2 regions of the Ramlibacter sp. 2FC genome follow, and region 2 is predicted to be linked to the other one. Evidence: riboswitches for the same ligand, from Rfam matches in the RefSeq annotation. Region 2 holds a riboswitch; the other holds the start of a gene.
The links. Region 2 has a riboswitch for S-adenosylhomocysteine ahead of ahcY (adenosylhomocysteinase). Riboswitches for the same ligand answer to the same signal wherever they lie in the genome.

Region 1 (7,574 bases), on a different contig from region 2:
AGTACCGCGGCGAGCGCTTCAAGGACTTCCACAAGGACGTCAAGGGCAACAACGAGCTGCTCTCGCTGACCCGGCCCGACGTGATCCGCGACATCCACGAGGGCTATCTGGCCGCCGGCGCCGACCTGATCGAGACCAACACCTTCGGCGCGACCCGCATCGCCCAGGCCGACTACGACATGGCCGAGCTGGCGCGCGAGATGAACCTGGACTCGGCCCGGCTGGCGCGCGCGGCCTGCGACAAGTTCTCCACGCCCGACAAGCCGCGCTTCGTCGCCGGCGCGCTCGGCCCCACGCCCAAGACCGCCAGCATCAGCCCCGACGTGAACGACCCCGGCGCGCGCAACGTGAGCTTCGAGGAGCTGCGTGCGGCCTACTACGAGCAGACCGAGGCCCTGGTCGAGGGCGGCTCCGACCTGCTGCTGGTCGAGACCATCTTCGACACGTTGAACGCCAAGGCCGCGCTGTTCGCCATCGACGAGTATTTCGAGGCCTCGGGCGAGCGCCTGCCCATCCTGATCAGCGGCACCGTGACCGACGCCTCGGGCCGCATCCTGAGCGGCCAGACCGTCACCGCCTTCTGGCACAGCGTGCGCCACGCCCGGCCTTTGGCGGTGGGCCTGAACTGCGCCCTGGGCGCGGCCCTGATGCGGCCCTACATCCAGGAGCTGCACAAGGCGGCGCCCGACACCTTCATCAGCTGCTACCCCAACGCCGGCCTGCCCAACCCCATGAGCGAGACCGGCTTCGACGAGACGCCCGAGGTCACCAGCCGCCTGCTGCAGGAGTTCGCGGCCGAGGGCCTGGTCAACATCGTTGGCGGCTGCTGCGGCACCACGCCCGACCACATCGGCGCGATCCACCGCGCCGTGGCGCCGCTGGCCACGCGCGCCTTGCAGGCCGGCCCGTTCTACCGCGAAGCCGCCTGAGCGGCCGCGGCGGCCTCGGCCATCAGCGCCACGAAGCGCTGCGCGCCCAGGCCCAGCGGGCGCGCGCGCGACCAGACTACGTCCACCCACAGCGTGAGCGCGTTGCTCAGGTTCTCGAACGACAGCGCCACCAGGGCGCCGGCCTCCATGCGTGCGCGCACCAGGGCGTGCGGCAGCCGGCCCCAGCCCAGGCCGGCCTCGATCAGCGCCAGCGCGGCAATGTGGTTGTCGGTGCGCCAGTGGTGGCGCGCGTAGACGAAGCGCGGGTCGCGCTGCGCCGGGTCGCGGCTGGCGACCACGATCTGGCGTGTGCCGGTCAGGTGCTCCTCGCGCAGCCGGGCGGCCCCGGCCGGCTCGCCGCGTGCCTGGGCCGCCGCGCGCGCGGCCTGCAGCACCGGGTGCTGCGGCGCCATCACCGCTACCAGGGTCTCGCTGCCGACCTCCTGAAAGCCCTCGCTGCCGTCTATGCTGGGCCGCTCGAACACCAGGGCCAGCTGGGCACGGCCGGCGTGCAGCAGGGCCAGGGCGTCGGTCTGGGGCGCGGCCAGCACCTCGACCTGCAGCAGCGGGTACTCGGCGGCCAGGGCGGCCAGCGGGCCGCTCCAGCGCCCGGCCAGCAGCTCGGGCGCGATGGCCAGCGTCAGGCATTGCTCCAGCCCCTGGTGCAGGGCCTGGGCCTGCACGTTGAGTTGCTGCAGCTGGGCCGCGAGCTGGCGTGCCTGGGGCTCGAGCGCGCGCGCCGCGGGCGTGGGACGGGGCTCGCGGCCCTGGCGGTCGAACAGCGCCAGGCCGAGCTCGGCCTCCAGGTGGGCCATGGTCATGCTGACGGCCGAGGGCACGCGGCCCAGGGCGCGCGCCGCGGCCGAGAACGAGCCCTGGTCGAGCACGGCCAGGAACACCTGCACGCTGTCGCTGGAAAAAGCCATGGCGTCCGATCTTTCAGAAAAACTGATATTTATTGACTTTATATGTCAGCGACACGCCGATAAAGTGCCTCCCATGTCGTCCGCGCCGTCTTCGATTTCCGCCGCCGCCCCCTCCGGGCCCCTCTGGTTCAGCCTGCAGGGGCTGCGCCGCCGCCTGCTCTACGTTAGCGTCTTCGAGGGCCTGGCCGTCGCCTGCACCAGCTGGGGCCTGTCGCAGATGTCGGGCCAGGACCTGGCCCATGCCGGGGTCATGGGCCTGGCCTCCTCGGCCATCGCGGTGTTCTGGAACTTCCTGTTCAACGCCTGCTTCGAGCGCTGGGAGGCGCGCCAGGCCCGGCGCGGGCGCAGCCTGGGGCGCCGCATCGCCCACGCGGCGGGTTTCGAGGGCGGCCTGGTGCTGTCCCTGGTGCCGCTGTTCGCCTGGTGGTTCGGCGTCAGCCTGTGGCAGGCCTTGGTGATGGACCTGGGCCTGATCCTGTTCTTCCTGGGCTACACCTTCGTCTTCAACTGGGGCTTCGACCGGCTGTTCGGGCTGCCGGCCTCGGCCTGTCCTGTGGTGACCTGAGCGCCTCGGCCGCGACGCCGAGGCCATTGCCGTAAAATCTGCCCTCCCCCCAAGGAGCGTTGCAGCGGACAGGTGTCAGGTCCGTCAGGCTTGGGGAACCGATCTCCGCAACGACGCTCGCCTGAACCGTGCCTTGCCCAGGTGAGACCATGTCCGATATTTCCGTCCCCCCCATGAAGCTGTCCGGCCTGGAGCCGGTCGCCATCGGCGAAGGCTCGCTGTTCGTCAACATCGGCGAGCGCACCAACGTCACCGGCTCCAAGGCCTTCGCGCGCATGATCCTGAACGGCGAGTTCGAGCAGGCGCTGGCGGTGGCGCGCCAGCAGGTGGAGAACGGCGCCCAGGTGATCGACATCAACATGGACGAGGCCATGCTGGACAGCCAGGCCGCCATGGTGCGCTTCCTGCAGCTCATCGCCTCCGAGCCCGACATCGCGCGCGTGCCCATCATGGTCGACAGCTCCAAGTGGAGCGTGATCGAGGCCGGCCTGCGCTGCATCCAGGGCAAGGGCATCGTCAACTCGATCTCGATGAAGGAAGGCGTGGAGGAGTTCAAGCGCCAGGCCCGGCTGATCAAGCGCTACGGCGCGGCCACCGTGGTGATGGCCTTCGACGAGCAGGGCCAGGCCGACACCTATGCGCGCAAGACCGAGATCTGCGAGCGCGCCTACCGCATCCTGGTCGACGAGGTGGACTTCCCGCCCGAGGACATCATCTTCGACCCCAACATCTTCGCCATCGCCACCGGCATCGAGGAGCACAACAACTACGCGGTGGACTTCATCGAGGCCACGCGCTGGATCAAGCAGCACCTGCCGGGCGCCAAGGTCTCGGGCGGCGTGTCCAACGTGTCGTTCAGCTTCCGCGGCAACGACCCGGTGCGCGAGGCCATCCACACGGTGTTCCTCTACCACGCGATCCAGGCCGGCATGGACATGGGCATCGTCAACGCCGGCATGGTCGGCGTCTACGACGAGGTCGAGCCCCAGCTGCGCGAGCGCGTCGAGGACGTGGTGCTGAACCGCCGCCCCGACGCCGGCGAGCGCCTGGTCGAGATCGCCGAGTCGGCCAAGGGCGCGGCCAAGGACGACAGCAAGAAGCTCGAATGGCGCGCCGGCACGGTGGCGCAGCGCCTCTCGCACGCGCTGGTGCACGGCATCAACGACTTCATCGTCGAGGACACGGAAGAGGCCTACCAGGCCATCCTGGCCCGCGGCGGGCGGCCGCTGCACGTGATCGAAGGCCCGCTGATGGACGGCATGAACATCGTCGGCGACCTGTTCGGCCAGGGCAAGATGTTCCTGCCCCAGGTGGTGAAGTCGGCGCGCGTGATGAAGCAGGCCGTGGCCCACCTGGTGCCCTACATCGAGGAAGAGAAGAAGCAGCAGGAGGCGGCCGGCCTGGACGTCAGGTCCAAGGGCAAGATCGTCATCGCCACGGTCAAGGGCGACGTGCACGACATCGGCAAGAACATCGTCACGGTGGTCCTGCAGTGCAACAACTTCGAGGTCGTCAACATGGGCGTGATGGTGCCCTGCCACGAGATCCTGGCCAAGGCCAAGGTCGAGGGCGCCGACATCGTGGGCCTGTCGGGCCTGATCACGCCCAGCCTCGAGGAGATGCAGTACGTGGCCGGCGAGATGCAGAAGGACGACTACTTCCGCATCAAGAAGATCCCGCTGCTGATCGGCGGCGCCACCACCAGCCGCGTGCACACGGCCGTGAAGATCGCGCCGCACTACGAGGGCCCGGTGGTCTACGTGCCCGACGCCTCGCGCAGCGTCAGCGTGGCCCAGGGCCTGCTGTCGGACCAGGCGCCGCAGTACGTCGCCGATCTCAATGCCGACTACGACAAGGTGCGCCAGCAGCACGCCAACAAGAAGCAGGTGCCGCTGTGGCCGCTGGCGAAGGTGCGCGCCAACAAGACCCCAATCGACTGGTCGGGCTACGAGCCGCCCAAGCCGAAATTCATCGGCCGGCGCGTGTTCAGGAACTTCGACCTGGCCGAGCTCGCCAAGTACGTCGACTGGGGCCCGTTCTTCCAGACCTGGGACCTGGCCGGTCCCTATCCCGCCATCCTGCAGGACGAGGTGGTCGGCGAGCAGGCGCGCAAGGTCTTCGCCGATGCCCAGCAGATGCTGCAGCGCCTGATCGAGGGCCGCTGGCTCACCGCCAATGCGGTGCTGGGCCTGTACCCGGCCAACAGCGTGCGCGACGACGACATCGAGCTCTACACGGACGAATCGCGCAGCCAGGTTGCGCTGACCTGGTACGGGCTGCGCCAGCAGACCGAAAAGCAGGTGATCGACGGCCAGATGCGGCCCAGCCGCTGCCTGGCCGACTTCGTCGCGCCCAAGGGCGTCGCGCCCGACTACGTGGGCCTGTTCGCCGTCACGGCGGGCCTGGGCGTGGACAAGAAGGAGCAGCAGTTCCTGGCCGCGCACGACGACTATTCGGCCATCATGCTCAAGGCCCTGGCCGACCGCCTGGCCGAGGCCTTCGCCGAATGCCTGCACCAGCGCGTGCGCACCGACCTCTGGGGCTACGTGCCGCAGGAGGCGCTGGGCAACGAGGAGCTGATCGCCGAGAAATACCAGGGCATACGCCCGGCGCCCGGCTACCCCGCCTGCCCGGACCACAGCGTCAAGCGCCCCATGTTCGAGCTACTGCAATGCCGCGAGATCGGCATGGGCGTGACCGAGAGCCTGGCCATGACGCCGGCCGCCAGCGTGAGCGGCTTCTACCTCAGCCACCCGCAGAGCACCTACTTCAACGTGGGCCGCATAGCCGAGGACCAGTTGCAGGACCAGGCCGCTCGGCGTGGCCTGCCCGAGGCCGAGCTGCGGCGCCTGCTCGCGCCCAACCTGGGCTGATCTGTAGCGTCTTACCCCGCGTTACAAATCAGACACTCAGCTTTGCTCGAGGCTGTGTAACTTTCCCCCTGCTCGGCCGTTATGGCTGGAACGGCGCTGCGCGACCCGCTTCCGGGTTGCTTGCCATGCGCCGTGTTTGACACAAGAGAGGGAAAGCATGACGACAACCTATGAACAAGCCGCGCGGCAGGGCGCCACGCCCGCACGCAACCCAGCGCTTCTGTGGGGCGTGATCGGCGCCCTGGGCACGGCCGTCGTGGCGCTGGCCGCCGTCCTGGTCTGGGTCCAGCGCCCCGCGCCGACACCGCTGGCCGCGCCCACCGTGGCGGGGGCCCCGCTGGCTCCGGCCCCCGCCGGGCAGGCTGCAGGCAGGGAGGAACTGCTGCAGGACGGTCCGGCCGAGCCGCCGGCCAAGCCGGCCGCCAAAGCGGTCGAGAAAAGGCCTGCAGCCACCCCGCGCCCTGTGCCGCATCCCGCGCCGGCGCCCATGGCCAAGGCGCCCGCGGCGGCGATGCCCGCCCCCGCGCCTGAGCCGGCACGCGCCATCTGCTACAGCTGCGGCACCGTCGAGTCGGTGACCCAGGTGCAGCGCGAGGCACCGACCTCGGGCATGGGCGCGGTGGCGGGCGGCGTGCTCGGCGCCGTGGTCGGCAACCAGGTCGGCAAGGGCGGCGGCCGCACGGCGGCCACCGTGCTGGGCGCCGTCGGCGGCGGCCTGCTGGGCAATACGGTTGAGAAGCGCATGCGTCCCCAGACCGTCTACCAGATCGGCGTGCGCATGGAAAATGGCCAGCTGCGCACCGTGGAGCGCGCCGCGCCGGTCAACGTGGGCAGCCGCGTCACGCTGGAGGGCGAGACCCTGCGCACCGCCGACGGTGCCGTGGTGCCCGAACTCCAGCGTCCCGCACCCGCGCCGCAGCAGGCGCCGGGGCCGGTCTACACCAGCGGTGGCGGCTGAGTCTGCATCCCGCCTGCCGATTACGATCGAACTCCCCTAGCTTCAGAGAACCATGATGAAAAAAATCCTCCTCGCCAGCCTCATGAGCGCCTTCGCCCTGGGGGCGCTGGCCCAGCCGCCCGCCAAGTCCGGCGGCAAGGCGCTCTGTGATCAGTGCGGCACGGTGCAGGCCGTCAAGCAGGAAAAACGCAAGGGTGAGGGCGGCGCGGCCGGCATCGTCGGCGGTGCCGTGGTCGGCGGCCTGCTGGGCAACCAGGTCGGCGGCGGCACCGGCAAGACCCTGGCCACGGCCGGCGGCGCCGTGGCCGGCGGCGTGATCGGCAACGAGGTCCAGAAGCGGGTCACCAGCAAGACGGTCTGGGTGACCACCGTGCGCATGAAGGATGGCAGCATCCGCAACTTCGAGCAGGAAGCCCAGCCGGGCTGGGCCGCGGGCAACGTGGTCCAGGTGCAGCAGGGCGGGGCGCTGATGCGGCGTTAAGCCCGGGTCTGCGGCGCGTCGGTCGGCGGCGCCGGCTTGGCCTTGCCCAGCAGCGGGCCCAGCAGGTCCATGGGCAGCGGGAAGACGATGGTCGAGGCGCGGTCGCCCGCCACCTGGGTCATGGTCTGCAGGTAGCGCAGCTGCATGGCTTCGGGCTGCTGGGCCAGCATGCGCGCGGCTTCCAGCAGGGAGGCCGCGGCCTGTTTCTCGCCCTCGGCGTGGATCACCTTGGCGCGCCGCTCGCGTTCGGCCTCGGCCTGGCGCGCGATGGCGCGCACCATGGACTCGTTGAGGTCGATGTGCTTGATCTCCACATTGGTGACCTTGATGCCCCAGGCATCGGTCTGCGCGTCCAGGATGCGCTGCAGGTCCAGGTTCAGGCGCTCGCGCTCGGCCAGCATCTCGTCGAGCTCGTGCTTGCCCAGCACCACGCGCAGCGTGGTCTGCGCCAGCTGGCTGGTCGCCATCAGGAAGTTCTCGACCTGGATGATGGCCCTCTGCGGGTCGACCACGCGGAAGAACAGCACGGCATTGACCTTCACCGAGACGTTGTCGCGCGAGATCACGTCCTGCGGCTCCACGTCCATGGTCACGATGCGCAGGTCCACCCGCACCATCTTTTGAATCCCGGGAATCAGCAGCACCAGCCCCGGGCCCTTGACCTTCCAGAAGCGCCCGAGCTGGAACACCACGCCGCGTTCGTACTCGCGCAGGATGCGGATCGCGCTGGCCAGCAGCGCCGCCAGGAACAGCAGCAGCGGCAGCAGCACGTTGCCCAGGCCGAGGTCGATGATCATGATGAGGCTCCTTGTCGTGTCGCTTCGGGTTCGGCCTGCACGTCC
Region 2 (7,574 bases):
TTCGGCGCGGGCCGCCGCGGCTCTGGCGTGCCGGGTGCGGCGGTCATTTCCTCGAACTGGCGCTGCAGCGCGTCGCGCGCCAGTCGGGTCTGCGCGACGCGCTCGATCGGCACCACGTAGGGGCTATTCCAGTACTGGTCGAACAGCTGGCCCAGGCGAGGCAGCAGGGCACCGGCGACGAAAGTGTCGAGGTCTATGAAGTTTTCGCCGCTGGACTGGGTGAAGTAGCGGCCGCCGATGTTGCGGCCACCCGCCACCGCCATCGCGCCGTCGGCGATGAACAGCTTGTTGTGCATGCGCCGGTGGACCCGGTCGAAATTCAGCAGCGAGGCGGCGAAACGCCAGGCCAGGCGCTCATGCCGGACCGGAAACGGATTGAACAGGCGCAGCTCCAGATTCGGCGTGGCGGCCAGCCCGAGCAGCAAGGCGTCTTCGCCCGCGGTATAGAGGTCGTCCAGCAGCAGCCGCACGCGCACGCCGCGCTGCGCCGCGTCACGCAGCGTGCGCAGGAAGTAGCGGCCGGTCGCGTCGTTTTCGATGTGGTAGTACTGCACGTCGAGCGAGCGTGTCGCCCGGCGCGCCAGTTCCAGCCGCGCACTCAGGGCGGAGTCGCCGCCTGGCATGAGCCTGAAGCCGCTGAGGTCCGGATCGGGCTGGGACAGCTTGGCGATGCGGCCCAGCGTGGTCTCGACCGACGCCTCGATCGCCCGCGATGGCGGCCCCGCCAGATGGTCCGGCAAGCTGGCGCAACCACCCGTCAGCAGCGCCACCAGGGTCAGGACGATCGCGACCATCAGCCGGGAGCTAGGAGGCTGCCGGGCTCCTGGGAGGCGGGGCGCAGATTCAGCGGCGGGAGCGTTCATCGCGGCGCGGTGGGATGGCGAGGCCTTGTTGTACCAGAGCCAGGCGGTTTGCGGCATAAGTGCCGTTCCGGCATGCGCAGCGTGACGAGCCGGCCAGCGCCGGGTAGACCTTGAAGCGGGCGGCGTTCAGCGGCGCGGCCCGCCAGACGGCCGCTTGCGCCGCGGCGCCTTGGCGCGCGGCGCGGGCCTGGCGGACTGGAGTTCCTGGCCTTGCGGCTCCTGCGCCTGGCCCACCACCGACAGGGTCACCGACTTCATGCCCAGGCCCAGCATGCCCAGGGCCTCGGCGGCCGCGCGGCTCAAGTCGATGATGCGGCCGGCCACATGCGGGCCTCGGTCGTTGATGCGCACCTCGACCTCGCGCCCGTTCACCAGGCTGCGCACCCGCACCAGGGTGCCGAACGGCAGGGTCCGGTGAGCCGCGGTGAACTCGTTCATGTCGAAGCGCTCGCCGCTGGCCGTGCGCCGGCCGTGGAACTTCAGCCCATACCAGGACGCCGTGCCGCGCTCGAGCTCCGGCAGCCCGTCGTCCAGGCGCAGCGCCGCGCTGCCCGCGGCATCGGGCGCCGCAGGCTCCGCCATGTCCGCCGGCGCATCGGGCTTCGCAGCAGGCTTGCCCGCGGCTCGCGTTGCCGGCCTGGCGGCGGGTGCGCCGGACGGCGGTGCCTCGCCGGGCTGCGGCGCCTGCAGCGTGGTGCAGGCGCTGAGCCCCCAGGCCAGCGCGACCAACAGTGCAGCGCGCAGCATGCTCAGAGCCCCAACCCCCGGCAGATCTCGAGTGTGGCCGCGCTCTGGTTCATGGTGTAGAAATGCAGGCCCGGCACGCCGGCGCTGCGCAGCTGCTGGCACAGCCCGGTCACGACGTCGAGGCCGAAGGCCCGGATCGAGGCCGTGTCGTCGCCGAAGGCCTGCAGGCGCAGGCGGATCCAGCGCGGGATCTCGGCGCCGCAGGCGTCGGAAAAGCGCATCAGCTGCGTGGAGCTCGTGATCGGCATGATGCCGGGCACCACGGGCACCGTGAGGCCCAGCTTGCGCGTGTCGTCGACGAAGCGGAAATAGGCGTCGGCGTTGTAGAAGTACTGCGTGATCGTCGAATCCGCGCCGGCGCGTACCTTGGTGGCGTAGGCCTGCAGGTCGGCCTCGGGCGAGCGGGCCTGCGGGTGCACCTCGGGATAGGCCGCCACCTCGATGCGGAAGTCGCTCCCGGTCTCGGCGCGGATGAAGGCCACCAGCTCGCTGGCGTAATGGAACTCGCCGCCCGCGCCATAGCCGCTGGGCAGGTCGCCGCGCAGGGCCACCAGGCGCTTGACGCCCATGGCCTTGAGCTGTGCCAGCTGAGTGCGCAGGCTGTCGCGCGTCGCGCCTATGCAGGAGAAATGGCTGGCCGCCTGGACGCCCTCGGCCAGGATCTCGGCCACGGTGCCGAAAGTGCCGTCCTGCGTGGAGCCGCCCGCGCCGTAGGTCACCGAGCAGAACTCGGGCCTGAGCGCGTAGAGCTGCTGGCGCGCCGCGCGCAGCTTCTCGGCCCCCTCGGGGGTCTTGGGCGGAAAGAATTCAAGACTGATGGGAAGGCTCATCGCTTCCTCCTTGTACATGCTTGGTCGCGCGATGCGCGTAAACAAAAAACTCACGGTTGCCGTCGCCGCCGCGCACCGGGCTGTCGAACCAGCCCCGCACCTGCACGCCCAGCGCGGCACAGGCCGCCCGGATGCGCTGCTCGACCTGGTCGTACAGCGCCGCGTCGCGCACGATGCCGCCCTTGGCGATCTGCGCCGGCTGCAGCTCGAACTGCGGCTTGACCAGCATCAGCAGCGCGCCACCCGGCTTCATCAGCGGCACCAGTGCGGGCAGCACCAGGGTCAGCGAGATGAAGGACAGGTCGCCCACCACCAGATCGAACGCGGCGGGCCCCGGCAGGTCGCCCGCCTTGAGCTCGCGCGCGTTCAGCTTCTCGACGCAGCTCACGCGCGGGTCGCCGCGCAGCCGCTCGTGCAGCTGGCCATGGCCCACGTCCACGCCGGTCACATGGGCCGCGCCCTGCTGCAGCAGGCAGTCGGTGAAGCCGCCGGTGGACTGGCCAACGTCCAGGCAGCTCAGGCCCCGCACGTCGACGCCACTGGCCGCGAGCGCGCCCTCGAGCTTGAGACCGCCGCGCGAGACATAACGCGACTCGGCCGCATCCAACAGCGCCAGCTCGGCCTGGGGCGGCAGCTCCTCGCCGTTCTTGGCCACGAGCCTCCAGTCCCCGCCCGCGCGCCAGCGCACGCCTGCGGCGATCAGCCGCTGGGCCTGCGAACGCGAGGCGGCCAGGCCGCGCTCCACCAACAGCTGGTCTGCGCGCACGCCTGTCAGCGTCAGTAGCGGTAGCTGTCCGGCTTGTACGGACCGTTCTTGTCGACGCCGATGTAGGCCGCCTGCGCGTCGGTCAGCACCGTGAGCTGGGCGCCCAGCTTGGACAGCTGCAGGCGCGCCACCTTCTCGTCCAGGTGCTTGGGCAGCACGTAGACCTTGCCGGCCTGGTACTCGCCCGGCTTGGTGAACAGCTCGATCTGGGCGATGGTCTGGTTGGCGAAGCTCGAGGACATCACGTAGCTCGGGTGGCCCGTGCCGCAGCCCAGGTTGACCAGGCGGCCCTTGGCCAGCAGGATGATGCGGCGGCCGGAAGGGAAGATCACGTGGTCGACCTGGGGCTTGATCTCGTCCCAGGCGTACTGTTCGAGGGAGGCGACGTCGATCTCGTTGTCGAAGTGGCCGATGTTGCAGACGATGGCCTGGTCCTTCATGGCCAGCATGTGCTCGTGGCGGATCACGTCCTTGTTGCCGGTGGTGGTCACGAAGATGTCGGCCTTGTCGGCCGCGTACTCCATGGTGACCACGCGGTAGCCTTCCATCGCCGCCTGCAGGGCGTTGATGGGGTCGATCTCGGTCACCCAGACCTGGGCCGAGAGCGCGCGCAGGGCCTGGGCCGAGCCCTTGCCCACGTCGCCGTAGCCGGCCACCACGGCCACCTTGCCGGCGATCATCACGTCGGTGGCGCGCTTGATGCCGTCCACCAGCGACTCGCGGCAGCCGTAGAGGTTGTCGAACTTGCTCTTGGTCACCGAGTCGTTGACGTTGATGGCGCGGAACAGCAGCTGGCCCTTGGCCGCCATCTCGTTGAGACGGTGCACACCGGTGGTGGTCTCCTCGGTCACGCCGATGATGTCCTTGCTCTTGCGGCTGTACCAGCTCGGGTCCTGCGCCAGCTTGGCCTTGATCGCGGCGAACAGGATGCGCTCCTCCTCGCTGCCGGGGTTGGCCAGCACGGACAGGTCCTGCTCGGCCTTCTGGCCCAGGTGCATCAGCAGCGTGGCGTCGCCGCCGTCGTCCAGGATCATGTTCGGGCCCTCGCCCTCGCTGCCCTGCGGGCCGAAGTCGAAGATGCGGTGCGTGTAGTCCCAGTAGTCGGCCAGGGTCTCGCCCTTGACGGCGAACACCGGCGTGCCCGAGGCGGCGATCGCGGCGGCGGCGTGGTCCTGGGTCGAGAAGATGTTGCAGGAGGCCCAGCGCACGGTCGCGCCCAGGGCCTGCAGGGTCTCGATCAGCACCGCAGTCTGGATGGTCATGTGCAGCGAGCCGGTGATGCGCGCGCCCTTGAGCGGCTGGGTCTTGGCGAACTCCTCGCGGATCGCCATCAGGCCCGGCATCTCGGTCTCGGCGATGCGGATTTCCTTGCGGCCCCAGTCGGCCAGGGACAGGTCGGCGATGGCACAGTCGTGCGTGGGAACGGATTTGAGAATGGCGCTCATGGGATCTCCAAAACGAGTCTTGAAAAACCACTGATCAGGGGGAACTCACCCCACAGACACGGTGGGCGAGCGTCGTTGCGATGGATGTTCCGAGCCTCACGCCGTGCGGCGCTGCAACGCTCCTCGGATAAGCCCGCATTATACGAACACCCGGCGGCGCCCTGCCCCGGGCCGGCCGGGTTGCGCGCCGCCCGGTCCGGGCTTTGGCCTTAGACTTGGTCCCAAAACAGCGGTGCGCCACCGCCCAAGCCCGCGGCCTCTGGCCGGGGCGCGGCCCGCGCGTCGCCCGGGAAGGCGCGCCATCGACGCCGCCGGGAACGACAAGAACTACAGAGGTTGAACATCGTGCTGCAAGCCACGGCGCCGCCAGGCCATGCCCTGAAAGACCGGCAGGTCATCTACCAGGCCAATCTGCACATGCTGGCCCTGGCCCTGCTGATTTTCGGCAGCACAGGGCTGCTTGGCCGGCTGCTGTTCCTGCAGCGCCCCTTCGGCAGCGAGCTGCTGCCCCTGGCCGGCAGCGCCATGGTCGGCATCCTGGCCGGGCTGGCCCTGGCCGCCGCGGCGCGCCAGGCGCGCCGGCTGTTCGCGCTCGCGGCCAGCCTGCTGGTCGGTCTGTCCCTGTACGCCCTGCTGGCCGGCCAGATGGAGCCGAAGCCCGGCTGGCTGGACCTCCTCCCGCGCCCGACCCTCGCGGTCGCCGGCATGCTGCTGTGCCTCGCGCTGCATCTGTGCCAGAGGGGCGGCGCCGCGCGCCAGCTGGGCCGGGCGCTGGGCGCGGGCCTGGCGCTGCTGGGCCTGGTGTCGCAGCTGGTGCTCTGGTTCCCCGCGCTGGACATGCTGCGCCTGGGCGCCAAGCAGGCCTCCACCGCCTTCGGCATCGGCAACCTGCTGCTGGTCTGGATAGGCACCACGCTGACGCAGTGGCCGGCATCGCCGGCGCGGCCCCTGGACCGCCGCACCGTGGCCGTGGGTGCGCTGGGCGTGCTGGCCACCTGCCTGGCCTGGTTCCTGCTGAGCTACCAGGCGATCCAGTTCATAGGCGAGCGCGGCGAAGCGCTGCTGTCGCGGGTCGAAGCCCGTTCGCAGCAAGGCGTCGATGGGCGCGTGCAGATGCTGCAGCGCATGGCCGAGCGCTGGCAGGTGCTGGGCGCACTGCCCAGCACCGCCTTCTGGGAACAGGAAGCGCGCAGCTACCTGCGCGACATCCCCAGCCTGGCCTTCATCGCGGTGCTCGACACCGAAGGGCAGACCCATTGGCTGGCGGACCGCGGGCCGGGCGAAGCGGACGCGCTGCGGGCCCACGCCGCCGACGCGGCCTGGCGCGCCAGCGTGCAGCAGGCCTCCCGCCCCCGCCTCGACGCGCTGGGCCAGGCCTCGAGCGCCCTGATCGCCCTGCCCTTGCGGCTGGGCAGCCATCCGGGTTGGCTGCTGGTCGCCGGCCTGGACCTCGAGAGCCTGTTCGCGCCGCTCGAGAAGGAACTGGAAGGCTTCGCCCTGCGCGTCGAGGGCGACAAGGGCCTGGTCTACGACTCCGGCAGCCTGCAGCGCTCGCCCCTGAGCACCCTGGTGGTGGAGCGCCACCTGCGCGTGCGTGGCGGCCAGCCGTGGCGCATGCAGATCTACCACCTGGACAGCCCGAGGAAGCTGTTCGTGGCCGGCCACCTGCCCGCCATGGCGATGCTGACGGGCCTGATCGCCGCGCTGTTCCTGATGATCAACCAGAGCCTCAGCGCGCTGGTCCTGGAGCGCTCCGAGCGGCTGGAAGCCAGTCTGGAGGAACAGGCGCGCACCCAGGCCCTGAACCAGCGCATCATGGCGCATTCGCAGGACGTGCTCTGCTCGATCGACGCCCAGGGGCGCTACACCCAGCTCAGCCCGTCCTGCGAGACGGTGTTCGGCTATCGCCCGCAGGAACTGATCGGCCGCAGCCACCTCGACCACATGCTGGCCGAAGACCGCCCGCAGGCCCACGCGGCAGCCCTGGCCGCGATGGCGGGCCACCCGGCCAGCCAAGTCCGCAGCCGCTACCTGCACCCGGACGGACACAGCGTGCATGTGCTCTGGTCGGCGAGCTGGTCGCCGCAGGACCAGACCCTGTTCGCGGTGGCCCACGACGTCACCAAGCTGGCGCACCAGGTGGCCTTCGTCGAGGAGCAGAGCCGGGTGCTGCGCATGATCTCGACCAACCGGCCGCTCGCCGACACGCTGAAGGCGGTCTGCCTGATGGTCGAGGCCCGGGCGCCGGGCGCCCTGTGCTCGGTGCTGCTGACGGACGCCTCGGTCCAGCATGTGCAGGTCGGGGCCGCGCCCAGCCTGCCCGAGGCCTACAACCAGGCCATCCATGGCGCGGCCGTGGGGCCCCGCGCCGGCAGCTGCGGCACGGCCGTGTTCCGCCGCGAAGCGGTGGTGGTGGAAGACATCCGCCTCGACCCCTTGTGGGAGGACTACCGGGAGCTGGCCGAGCGCCACGGCCTGCGGGCCTGCTGGTCCGTCCCCCTGATATCCAAGGACGGCCGGGTGCTGGGCACCTTCGCGATCTACCACCGCCAGCCCCACAAACCCGGCGAGGAGCAGTTGCAGCTGCTGACCGCCACCGGCCACCTGGCGGCCATCGCCATCGAGCGCGACCACGACCAGCGGCGGCTGGAGACCAGCGAGCAGCGCTTCCGCTCGCTCTACACCTTCAACCCCAACCCGGTGTTCTCGCTGGACCTGGACGGCCGGTTCCTGGGCATGAACGCCGCCGGCATCCGGCTCAGCGGCTACAGCGAGGCCGAGGTCACCGGCCAGCCCTGGGCGGCGGTGGTGGTCCCCGAGGACCGCCAGCGCGTGGCCGCCCATTTCGCGGCGGCCCTCGAGGGCCAGCCGCAGCACTACGAGGCGCGCATCCGCGACCGCCGCAACGCGCAGCTGACCCTGG

Region 1: another riboswitch for S-adenosylhomocysteine. It lies ahead of metH (methionine synthase); the one in region 2 lies ahead of ahcY (adenosylhomocysteinase).

What each region holds. Positions count from the first base shown of each region.
Region 1 covers NZ_SCMM01000016.1:66,225-73,798, reverse strand. The annotation lists gene FFS10_RS09295 (homocysteine S-methyltransferase family protein) at 1-929, shown strand, start outside; gene FFS10_RS09290 (LysR family transcriptional regulator) at 911-1,855, opposite strand; gene FFS10_RS09285 (PACE efflux transporter) at 1,989-2,420, shown strand; S-adenosyl-L-homocysteine riboswitch at 2,466-2,546, shown strand; gene metH (methionine synthase) at 2,594-5,293, shown strand; gene FFS10_RS09275 (outer membrane lipoprotein) at 5,451-6,251, shown strand; gene FFS10_RS09270 (glycine zipper 2TM domain-containing protein) at 6,307-6,732, shown strand; gene FFS10_RS09265 (slipin family protein) at 6,729-7,529, opposite strand; gene FFS10_RS09260 (NfeD family protein) at 7,526-7,574, opposite strand, start outside.
Region 2 covers NZ_SCMM01000030.1:32,282-39,855, reverse strand. The annotation lists gene FFS10_RS13985 (phospholipase D family protein) at 1-794, opposite strand, end outside; gene FFS10_RS13980 (septal ring lytic transglycosylase RlpA family protein) at 990-1,610, opposite strand; gene metF (methylenetetrahydrofolate reductase [NAD(P)H]) at 1,613-2,440, opposite strand; gene FFS10_RS13970 (TlyA family RNA methyltransferase) at 2,418-3,206, opposite strand; gene ahcY (adenosylhomocysteinase) at 3,218-4,651, opposite strand; S-adenosyl-L-homocysteine riboswitch at 4,712-4,782, opposite strand; gene FFS10_RS13960 (EAL domain-containing protein) at 4,997-7,574, shown strand, end outside.